Regions from separate parts of the Pseudoalteromonas sp. NSLLW218 genome, predicted to be linked through region 2. Evidence: predicted binding sites of a transcription regulator. Region 2 holds the regulator's gene; the other holds the start of a gene.

The links. Region 2 encodes ArgR, which controls arginine synthesis, uptake and breakdown. Its sites were predicted from a motif close to ANTGAATANNTATTCANT; they were not measured.
Region 1: the regulator ArgR is predicted to act here: its motif matches at 3,939-3,956, upstream of argC (N-acetyl-gamma-glutamyl-phosphate reductase).

Annotation. Positions count from the first base shown of each region.
Region 1 covers NZ_JADYWO010000001.1:498,256-504,274, forward strand. The annotation lists gene radA (DNA repair protein RadA) at 97-1,482, shown strand; gene I6E80_RS02270 (hypothetical protein) at 1,558-2,490, shown strand; gene argE (acetylornithine deacetylase) at 2,722-3,882, opposite strand; gene argC (N-acetyl-gamma-glutamyl-phosphate reductase) at 4,107-5,117, shown strand; gene argB (acetylglutamate kinase) at 5,118-5,885, shown strand; gene I6E80_RS02290 (ornithine carbamoyltransferase) at 5,893-6,019, shown strand, end outside.
Region 2 covers NZ_JADYWO010000006.1:143,704-149,722, reverse strand. The annotation lists gene I6E80_RS10825 (Fe(3+) ABC transporter substrate-binding protein) at 1-712, shown strand, start outside; gene I6E80_RS10820 (iron ABC transporter permease) at 712-2,343, shown strand; gene I6E80_RS10815 (ABC transporter ATP-binding protein) at 2,344-3,393, shown strand; gene I6E80_RS10810 (Dyp-type peroxidase) at 3,442-4,341, shown strand; gene argR (transcriptional regulator ArgR) at 4,349-4,816, opposite strand; gene mdh (malate dehydrogenase) at 5,042-5,974, shown strand.

The DNA.
Region 1 (6,019 bases), on a different contig from region 2:
GGCAAGAGTTTGTTGCTAAGTAAATGCTTGAAATGGCAAAATATGCGCTTAATGGTAAGTATTTTCAAAATTAAAGAATAGTAGGTAAAGTTATAAATGACTAAAGCGGCAAAAATAGAGTTTGTGTGTACAGAATGTGGCATGAACTACCCTCGTTGGCAAGGTCAGTGCCGCTGCGGTGCATGGAACACATTAGCAGAATTTAAACCTTCAGCAGGACAAAGTAAAAAAGCGTCAGTTCGAGCAAATGTAGGCGGTTATGCTGGCGGTGCTGGTGGCGGCTCTAAAAAAATTAATGATATTGCTACGTCAGAGGCAGAAAAACAGCTGACAGAAATTGGCGAGCTCGATCGTGTGCTAAGCGGTGGTGTAACTACCGGCTCTGTTAATATAATTTCAGGTGATCCAGGTGCTGGTAAAACAACATTGCTATCTGACCTAGTGGCGAGAATGTCACAACGTATGCCATCACTTTACTGTACGGCAGAAGAGTCTTTATCTCAGTTTAAAAACAGGGTAAATCGTTTAAAGTTAAACTATAACCCTGACGAGCTTTATTTACTTTCAGAAACCAGTGTTGAAACTATTATTGAAGAGCTCGAGAAAAATAAAATTAAGTTTGCAGTAATCGACTCTATTCAAGCGGTTGTAACCGATACAGCAAATGGTAGCCCAGGTTCGCCTTCGCAAGTAAAAAGTGCCGCCCAAGCGTTAACTCAATACTGTAAGCAAAATGATGTAACCATGTTCATTATTGCTCACGTAAATAAAAATAACGAAATAGCAGGCCCTCAAACACTCGTACATATTGTCGATGCGCTTTTACACATAGATACCAATGATGGGCAAATTCGAACCCTTAGGGCAAATAAAAACCGCTTTGGTGATATTGATACTGTGGGCATTTTTAAAATGTGTGAACGTGGGATGTTGAGCGTGGATAATCCAAGTGAAATATTTTTATCGGGTTCTACAACCGATTCACCAGGGTCTACAATTACCTGTATTCGTAAAGGCAATCGTAATTTATTGCTCGAAATTCAGTGTTTAACGACCGAAACCGAGGCAGAATTTCCGCAGCGTGTTTGTGTTGGTTTAAATATGAACCGTATAAAAATGCTGACTGGTATATTACGCAAACACACTAAAACTAAAATATTTCACGATACTTTTTTTAATATTGTTGGCGGCTTAAGAATTGATGAAACAGAAACGTGTATTGATTTAGCATTGGTTACCGCATTACTTAGTAGCTTAAACGAATTTGTTGTACCTCGTACCACGTGTATTATGGGTGAGCTTAGCTTAAACGGCGATGTACGCCCAATCGACAGTGGTGTACCACGTGTTAAAGAAGCTGCACAACATGGTTTTACTGAAATATATATTCCATTTCGTAATTATCATAAATCAATGGAAGGGCTTGGTGCTAAAATTACGCCAGTTAAAACAGTACATGAGTTGCTTAGTTTAATTAATTAACACTTACGGGTGTTAATGTGTAATGTTACTCTTAAGAAAACTCGGTTTACACAAAGAATAGAATAAGGAAATAACATGAAAAAGTTAGTAATAGTTGCAGCAATTGTAGCTGCGGGCGTTGGTGGCGTGAGCTATGCAAATTATGTAGCTACACAAGAAGTGCGTGCAGAAGTAGATAAGCAACTTGCTTTAGTAAGCGATCAAACTGGCGCTACATTTAAATACGCTGGTTTATCGGCAAGTGTTATTTCAAAAAGCGTAGAAATAACAAACATGGAAGTAATAAGCCCTGAGGGTGACAATGTTGCTAATATTCAAAGCATTGAAATAACTGGTTACGAGCCAGATAAAATATCACCGCATACATCATTTGATGTAAAAAGCTTTCAGTTTGATCAAGATTTTGTTTCAAAATTACCTGCAGATACAAACGAAATGCTAGCGTCGGCAAGTTACGATTTACATTCATCACTTGATTACGATGAAGAGTCTGGCAACAGTGATGTTGTGGTTAAGCTTGATGCAAAAGATATTGTTAGTTTTAATATGGATATGGGCTTGGCTAATTCAAAAGCATTAATGGATGCTTCATTGGCGATTAGTAAAGCACAGCAAGAAGCGGGTAACCAGCCACTTACTTACGAGCAAGAGTTGCAGCAGCAAACACTTGTTGTGCAAGCAATGAGTAAGTTAGAGCCACGTAATGTTAGCTTTGTTTTAAATAATCAAGGTAAGCTAAAAGATTTATTATCAAGCGAGCTTGAAAAGCAAGGTATGACGCTTGAGCAGATGGAAATGACGCTAGAGCAACAGTTGCAACAAGCGCCTGTTACTGAAGACATAGCCGCAGCTTTAACTAGCTTTGCTAAAGGTTTAAATTCATTTAGCGTATCTGCAAAGCTACCTGAAGGTAAAACCATGATGGAAATTAATCAACAAGTTATGATGCTAGTAGGGCAACCTGAAGAGCTAGTTAAGTTTATTAATTTAGAAGTTAAAGGTGATTAAATATTAGTATTTAATTATACCAACTCCAATAAATAGCTGATCTATTTTACTTGCTAAAACAACCCATTTCTTTGTTGTAAATTTCGCAAAGGGAACAACCATTTACATCAATTTACGCCTAGAACTGAATTGTTTTTTCGGCGTAAAATTTAGATCACATACTTAATGGAATTGGTATTATCTAATAAAGGCGCCAATTGGCGCCTTTATTATTTGTGTTGTTATAAGCAGCTAGTGACCCTGATAGCTAAAGCAATTAGCTTTAATAATATCGGTGATTATTTGTTGTGATGGTTTTATTTTTTCCATCGCTAAAAACTCATCAGGTTGATGCGCTTGGTTAATTGAGCCTGGACCCATTACAATTGTTTCACAGCCAAGTTGTTGTATAAAAGGAGCTTCAGTACAGTAATTTACCGCGACCGCTTTTTGCCCCGCTATTTTTTCAGCCATTTTTACTAAAGCACTGTCGGTGCTGCCACTAAATGCCGGAATGGGTTCGTGTAAATCAATAACACTCACAGCGTTAGGGTATTGATCATTAATTTCTTTCGTTGCATCGTGCACTAATGCTTGTAGTTCTTTAATGCTTAAACCCGGTAATGGGCGCATATCTATATGCATTTCACAGCAACCACAAATTCTATTCGCGTTATCGCCCCCATGAATATTACCTAAATTTAATGTTGGATAAGGAATTTCAAAGTGATTTATTGAATACTTATGCTTTAGTTGCTCTTTTAAGAACATCAATTTTGTAATCACTTTATGCATTACTTCAATGGCGTTAAGGCCACGTTCGGGATCTGAGCTATGCCCAGAGCGACCAACTACTCTTATTGCTGTACTCATATGGCCCTTGTGCATAAATACTGGAGTCATATCAGTAGGTTCGCCAATTATACAGCGCGCAGGTTTTAAATTAGGGTGCTTACATATTTGCTGTGCACCTGCCATAGTTGTTTCTTCATCGGCAGTGGCGAGTATTAAAATAGGTTGAGTTTGCTGCTTTTCATCAAGCTCACTAATCGCATGTAATACAAAAGCAAAAAAGCCTTTCATATCAATGCTTCCTAGCCCGTACAATTTATTGTCGAGTTCGGTAAGTTTAAACGGATTGTGGTTCCAGCGGCTGTCATCAAAAGGCACTGTATCAGTGTGGCCCGCAAGCATTAATCCGCCATCGCCTTTCCCGCGTTTTGCTAATAAATTAAAGCGGCCCTTACTACCTTCTAGTTCAATAATTTCACACGTAAAACCAAGTGTTTCACACCAGTTTGCAAGGAGTTCGATTACGTTTTTATTGCTCATACACAGGTTGTCTTCAATTGCGCTAATAGAAGGGGCTGCAATCAATTGTTGATACATAGAAATAAACGAAGGCAAAGGCATAAAAAAATCCAAAATTATTATTCAATTTAATTGCATAACAATATAAAAGTATTTATGATGAATATCAATTCACTTTTTAAGCATAAATATATTAAAGTAAAGCTATGAAAATAATGCGACGATAATCTACAAATTCATTAAATTAAGTCTTAATTTAGCGTTTTAGCTAGTTTAAGCGAACAACATATATATTTAGCAGTAAATTTAAAAATAACGAGTAATCAATGAATGTAGTTATTATTGGCGCAAGCGGTTACAGCGGCGCAGAGTTAGCAAGCTTAGTTGCTAATCATCCAAACCTTACCTTAACAGGCTGTTATGTATCTGAGGGTAGCTTAGATAAAAATAAATTACTAAGTGATTTATATCCAGAGCACCTTGGCTTACTAGATTGTCCTTTACTTCCTCTTAGTGCATCAGCTTTTGATGACATTCAAAATGATGCTGACTATGTATGTTTATGTACCGATCATAAAGTAAGTGTTGATTTAGCGCCTCAATTTTTAGCTATGGGTAAAAAAGTATTTGATTTGTCTGGTGGTTATCGCCTAGCAAGTAATGATGATTACGTTACTTACTATGGTTTTGAGCATCAACACCCAGAGCTTTTAAATGAAGCGGCTTACGGTTTAGCAGAGTGGAACAGTGATGCTATAGCTAACGCAAAGCTAATTGCTGTTGCAGGCTGTTACCCAACTGCCGCACTTAATGCACTTAAACCGCTTAAAAAAGCAGGCTTATTGAGCAGTGAAAGTATTATTATTAATGCCGTATCGGGTGTTACGGGTGCCGGGCGTAAAGCGAGTGTAGGAACACATTTTTGTGAGGTATCGCTTGCACCTTATGGTTTGTTTAACCACCGCCACGGTCCTGAAATTGAACAACACCTTGGCCACAAAGTGTTATTTACACCGCATTTAGGTAATTTCCCGCGCGGTATTTTAGAAACTATTTATGTACAACTTAAGCCAGGCGTTACCAAGGAAAACGTTGCATCGGCTTATCAAGTACTTGCTAACGAGCCATTAATTCGTTTGTTAGGCAATAAAATACCTTCAATTAAAGGTGTAGCTAAGCAGCCATTTGTTGATATTGGTTGGCAACAACAAGGCACGCAGTTAATTGTAATGTCTGCGATTGATAACTTATTAAAAGGTGCTGCTGGTCAAGCTTTGCAATGTATTAATATTTCTATGAATTTAGAGCACACGACCGGCTTAAAAGGGGCGTTTTAAATGAGTAAAAAAACGTGGGTTATTAAACTCGGTGGTGCAGTACTTAATACAGAAAATGCAGCAAAAGCGTTATTTGATGTACTCAATGAGCAAAAAAATAATGAGTTTGTCATTGTGCACGGTGGTGGCTCTTTAGTTGATACATGGCTAAAGCAAGCCGGTTTTGCTAGTGCTAAACACCAAGGCTTACGTATTAGTCCAGCAGAGCAAATGCCTTATATAGTTGGGGCACTTGCAGGTTGTGCTAATAAACAATTAATGACTCAAGCGATTAATGCAGGGCATAAACCTGTTGGCTTAAGCCTTTTTGAAGCGGGTGTGACTGCTACTCAAAAGCTAAAAGCGCTTTGCTTAGTAGGTAAGTGCAAAAGCAACGACGATTCTATAATTAGTGATTTACTTAAAATAGGTCGTTTACCTATTGTTAGCTCTATCGGCTTTGATGAACAAGGGCTTTGGTATAACGTAAATGCAGATGAAGCTGCAGCGGCTATTGCTAGTGATTTAAATGCAGAACTTATTTTTATGACAGATGTAGAAGCGGTACTTGATGCAAATAAACAGCCGTTACATCAACTTGACACAAAACACATTGATACTTTAATTACAGATGGAGTAATTGTGGGCGGGATGGAGGTCAAAGTTAAGACCAGTCTTCACGCTGCCCAACACTTACGACGCGGTGTGTATATTTCCAGCTGGCAAAAGCCAGAAAATTTAACTGCTCTGCTACAAGGTGAGCATGTCGGAACAAAGATTACACCATAGGTTTATTATGTTTGAGAATTTTTTAACGGGTTTAGAGTTAGACAAAGAAGGCGCACTTAATTTATTAAAGTTAGCGCGCGATATTAAAGCAAAGCCAGAAAAATACAGCCAAGTATTATCAGGAAAATCAATCG
Region 2 (6,019 bases):
TGTAAATAGTAACGTGCCTGTAGCTTTTCGTGACGGTGATGGCCAATGGGTCGCGCTTACTAAGCGAGTGCGTAATGTCTATTCATCAAAAGAGCGAGTTGGTGCGTTACCTGAACTCACTTATGAAGATTTAGCAGATCCTAAATACAAAGGACAAATTTGTACGCGATCTGGCAAACATCCATATAATTTAGGTTTAGTGGCTTCTATGATTGCACACCACGGTGAAGCGCAAACCAAAGAGTGGCTTGAAGGTGTTAAGGCTAATTTAGCACGCAAACCTCAAGGTAACGATCGTGCTCAAGTTAAAGCCGTTAAAGAAGGTTTATGTAACTTAGCATTAGGCAATAGTTACTATCTTGGCAAAATGCTAGAAGATAAAGAGCAAAAAGGTTGGGCTGAGGCCGTAAATATTAACTTTCCGAATCAAACTAATCGTGGCTCACACATAAATGTTTCGGGTGCGGTTATTACCAAATATGCTAAAAACCCTGAAAATGCATTAAAGCTCATCGAGTATATGACCGACAGCAAAGCACAAAACATGTATGCCTCGTTAAATATGGAGTATCCAGTTAAGTCGGGTGTTGAATTATCAAGTTTGGTTGCGTCTTGGGGTAGTTTTCAAGAAGACAGCTTGCCACTTGATGAGATTAGTAAATATCGTCCGTTAGCGCTTAAGCTAATTGATGAGGTGAAGTTCGATCTTTAATGACTAATAAATTTAAGCTGTCTAAATGGCAGCTCTTTGCGTGGTCGACAGGCTTAATTCTATCGGCTCCGTTGTTTTTTCTTCTTTTTGAATCTCTACAAGGTAGCTCTGAGGTGTTTTCTCACCTGTGGGATACCGTGCTTTGGGATTACATAAACAATACCGTATTGCTTGTTTTAGGTGTTTGCGTCCTTAGCTGCGCCATAGCTTTGCCACTTGGGTGGCTAACGGCTTACTGTAGTTTTCCGGGTAAAAAACAGTTTGAATGGGCACTTATGCTGCCCCTTGCTATGCCCACCTATATTATTGCTTATGTATATACTGATTTATTAGATTATGCGGGCCCTGTACAAATAGCACTGAGAGACTGGTTTGGCTGGCAATCGCCTAATGACTATTGGTTTTTTGATATACGTACATTACCCGGCGCTATCGTTATGATTGCCTTGGTGCTTTACCCGTATTTATTTTTAATTTTTAAAACGGCCCTTCGCGAGCAGTCATTCAAATTAGTGCAAGCTAGCCAGTTAATGGGGTTATCTCCTTGGCAAAGCTTTTTTAAAGTAAGTTTAGTGCTCTCTCGTGGGGCTATTGTGGCGGCTCTTGCGCTTATTAGTATGGAAACCATGGCTGACTTTGCAACAGTGAGTTATTTTGCCGTAAGTACATTAACAACCGCCGTATACGATACGTGGTTTGGTTATTACTCACTTACAGCGGCCGCTAAAATATCGGGTGTGATGTTACTACTGTTATTTTTAGCATTAATGGCAGAGCGCTTTAGCCGTCGTAACCAAGCGGTATTTGAGCGCCAATCAAGCGTAAATAGTGAATCTCTCTATGTATTAAAAGGAAAGTCAGCTTGGCTAGCAACGGCCTTTTGCAGTTTTATTTTACTTATCGCGTTTGTAATTCCTATTGCAGTACTTATAAATTATGCCATTACCTACTTTGATAAAGCATGGAATGTAGAGTTTTTTAGTTACGCTTGGCAAAGTTTAAAAGTGGCAGGGGTTGTGAGCCTAATAACGATTACGTTGAGTATTTTTGTTGTTTTTTATCAGCGTGTGGCAAAGCAAACGTATCCGCTTGTTCCTGGGCGTTTAGCAAGCACAGGCTATGCGTTGCCTGGCACGGTACTCGCTATTGCGGTTTTGTTACCCCTTACATTATTAGAGAACACCATTAACACAGCGCTCGAGCCGTATAATTTAGATATTGGCTTACTGCTTACAGGTAGCATTCTTACTATTATTATTGCTTACATTGTTAGGTTTTACGCCATTGCACACGGAGCAATTGAGTCGAGTTTTTTACGTATTAGCCCATCACTTGATATGGCAAGCCAATCAATGGGTAAAAGCCAAGGGCAAACGCTGCGTTTAGTGCACTTACCTTTACTGCGAAGAGGATTGCTTACTGCTGCGTTATTGGTATTTATTGAGTGCATGAAAGAACTGCCGGCTGCGCTATTGCTCAGACCGTTTAATTTTGAAAGCTTAGCTACTCATGTATTTCAGTATGTAAGTGACGAGCAATTAGAGCTTGCTTCAATATCGGCTTTATTTATTGTTATTGTTGGGTTTATTCCTTTGTATTTTATTAATCGTTCTATGGAGCAGCGTAGTTAAATGAGTAGTTTAATTTTACAAGGCGTGAGCTATCACTATAACGGCACAAAGGTTATTCACGATTTAGATTTAACGGTGGGTAAAGATGAAATTGTTTGTCTACTTGGAGCGAGTGGGTGTGGCAAAACGACCACGTTAAAAGCGATTGCAGGTTTAATTGAAGCTAAGCAAGGGTCTATTTTTATAGACGGTAAATTAGTGAGTGATGATCAATCGTTTGTCTCGCCTGAGCACCGTAACATCGGCATGATGTTTCAAGATTATGCGCTGTTTCCGCATTTAACGGTGGCAAATAATATCGCATTTGGGCTTAGTAAAATGAGTAAAGCTCAAAAGCAGCAACGCGTTGATGAAATGCTTAAGCTGGTACATTTAATTGGCTGTGCCGACAGGTTCCCGCATCAGTTATCGGGTGGTCAACAGCAGCGTGTAGCTATTGCTCGTGCATTAGCTTATAAGCCTAGTTTATTGCTACTTGATGAGCCCTTTTCAAATATCGACACACAAGTACGCTTTGAATTAATTGCTGATATACGTCGAATTATTAAGGCAACTCAAGTATCTGCTGTATTTGTTACACATTCAAAAGAAGAGGCATTTGCCTTTTCAGATACACTGGCCATTATGCATCGCGGCAAAATTGAGCAACAAGGCACGCCTGAGCAGCTTTTTGCAGCTCCATGTTCAAAGGAGGTTGCAGAGTTTCTGGGTCAAGGCATATACTTGAGTGCAGAAGCATTAACAGCAACTGAATATAAAACACCATTTGGTTTAGTCGAATCTTATGTTGAGAGTAAACATAACGTAAGCGTCGGGCTCATATATGTACGCCCCCATCAAATAGAATTAGTGGCAGATAACCAAAGTGACAAATTCAGCAAGCGAGCTACAATCATAAGTCGTCGCTTTATTGGTTCGGCGTATGTTTATTCGGTTGTTATTGATGAACAAGAAATTGAAGTTGCTGCACAATATGGCCAGTCATTTGAAAATAATGAGCAGGTTATAATAAAAATAAAACCTCACACGGTGAATTTTTTCGAATCGTAATTAATTTGTTATTCGCTGTGTTTTTATCTGTAAAACTAAGGAATAACAATGGCGCAAGCGCAATCAGGGATTTGTGCTGAAGCAAACTTACACGGTTTGCACTTATTTTTTAATGTGTTTGATGGTCAAGATGAATCACTTCGCGCAAAGTTAAAACAAGTAAGCGCCATTGAAGAAGAGTTTAGCGATCAATTTTCAGAATCAATGCTCTCTTGTATGGTTGCTATCGGTGCGCAATATTGGCCGCATATCCTCCCTGAATACATCCCAAGCGAATTACAGAGCTTTCCTAATATAAACCATAGCGATCATCAAATGAGCGTACAACCGTGCGATTTATTTGTGCAAATTCGCTCTGACCGTGAAGACGTTAACCATTTATTTGCGCTGCAAATTTTAAAATTATTTGCCCCCGATGTTGAGCTGGTGGAGCAAATTCGTAATTTTCGCTTTTTAGATGGTCGTGATTTTAATGGTTTTATTTATGGTGGCGATACAGCTCATGGAAGAAAAAAGCGCGCTACGGCTTTAATTAGTAACCCTGGTAATTTTGAAGATCAGGGAAGTTATATTCATGTACAGCGTTATAAGCATGACTTAACGATGTGGCAGCACTTATCATTGAGCGAGCAAGAACAAATAATGGGGCGTACGCGCCTTGATAACACACTAATTACCCCCGCAATTGAAACCAGCCATGCTTCGCGAAGTGAGCTAAAAGACGAAGACGGACAACCGCTACTATTAAATCAGAGCATGCCTTATGGCGATGTGTATGAGCAGGGAATGTTATCAATTACATGCGCTTGTACGGGTACCGCATTTGAAAAAGTACTTAATAGTCGTTTAGGGGAAGGGGATTGTTACGACCACTGGCTTGATTTTACTCAAGCCGATATGGGTTCTGCTTTCTTTGCGCCTTCAGTCGGGTTTTTAAAACAAATTTAGTTTGCTATTAAACCGTATCAAATAAAATGCGAACACGTTCAAGTGTTACATCTATTTCAGATATTTTAGCAGGAGCGATAAAAATAGTATCGTCGCCTGCAATTGTTCCTAGTACGCCATCTGCTTTACCTAATGAATCTAACAAACGCGCAATAAGCTGAGCAGCACCTGGGCTGGTACGAATGATGATCATCATTTCGTTGTGCATAATGTCGATTACTAATTGGCGTAATGGGCTTTTAGCCGTAGGTACACCCATTTCAGCAGGTAAGCAGTAAACCATTTCTTGCTTGGCATTACGTGTGCGTACAGCGCCAAATTTACTTAACATGCGTGATACTTTACTTTGGCTTATATTGTCAAAGCCTTGATCTTTTAACGCATCAACTATTTCGCCTTGAGAGCCAAAATTTTCTTCTTTTAATAGTGATTTAAATGCTTTTACCAGTGCTTCTTGTTTATCTTGTGGTTGCATAGTCTTTATTCGTTTTTGTTATTTATGCTGCAAATTCTACACAAAAATGAATAATTATGCAGCAGTTGTTTAGTTAACTTGCCAGTTTGATGCGTTAAATCACAAAAGTTTACGACTATGGTCGAAAATATACTTGAAATAGACAGGATAAATTTGTTTTTAGTCGCTAATTTCATTATCTTAAGAGCCACAAATGTTTCCTACCTCAAATTACGGAGAATTCCAATGAAAGTTGCTGTATTAGGTGCTGCAGGCGGTATCGGCCAAGCGTTATCTTTATTATTAAAAACAGGCTTACCAGCTGGCTCTGAATTATCACTTTATGATGTTGCACCAGTAGTACCAGGTGTTGCGGTTGACCTTTCTCACATCCCAACAGATGTTAAAGTAGCAGGCTTTGGCGCAGACGAATTAAACAAAGCGCTTGAAGGCTCTGATATCGTTCTTATCCCAGCGGGTATGCCACGTAAACCAGGTATGGATCGTGCTGATTTATTTAATGTAAATGCTGGCATCATCAAAACTTTAGCAGAAGGCATTGTTGCTAGCTGTCCTAAAGCGTTAGTAGGTATTATTACTAACCCAGTAAATGGCACAGTTCCAATTGTTGCTGAAGTATTCAAAAAAGCAGGTACTTACGACGCTAAACGCGTATTCGGTATTACTACGCTTGACGTTATTCGTTCAGAAGCATTTGTTGCTGAACTTAAAGGCGTAGACGTAGCAACTGTTAAAGTACCAGTAATTGGCGGTCACTCAGGCACAACTATTCTTCCTCTACTTTCTCAAGTTGAAGGTGTTTCTTTCACTGATGAAGAAGTTGCTGCACTTACTCCACGTATCCAAAATGCGGGTACTGAAGTTGTAAATGCTAAAGCCGGTGGCGGTTCAGCTACGCTATCTATGGGCGCAGCTGCTGCTCGTTTTTGTATGTCTTTAGTTAAAGGCCTACAGGGTGAAGAAGTGGTAGATTACGCTTATGTTGCTGTTGAAAATGGCGATGCAGAGTACTTTGCTCATCCAGTACGTTTAGGTAAAAACGGCGTAGAAGAAATTCTTTCTTACGGCGAACTAAGCGCATTTGAAACAAAAGCAAAAAATGACATGCTTGAAACACTGAAAAAAGACATCAAAGAAGGTGTTGATTTCATGGCGTAATAGCCAATTTAAGCAACAAAAAAGCCTGCATTTGCAGGCTTTTTT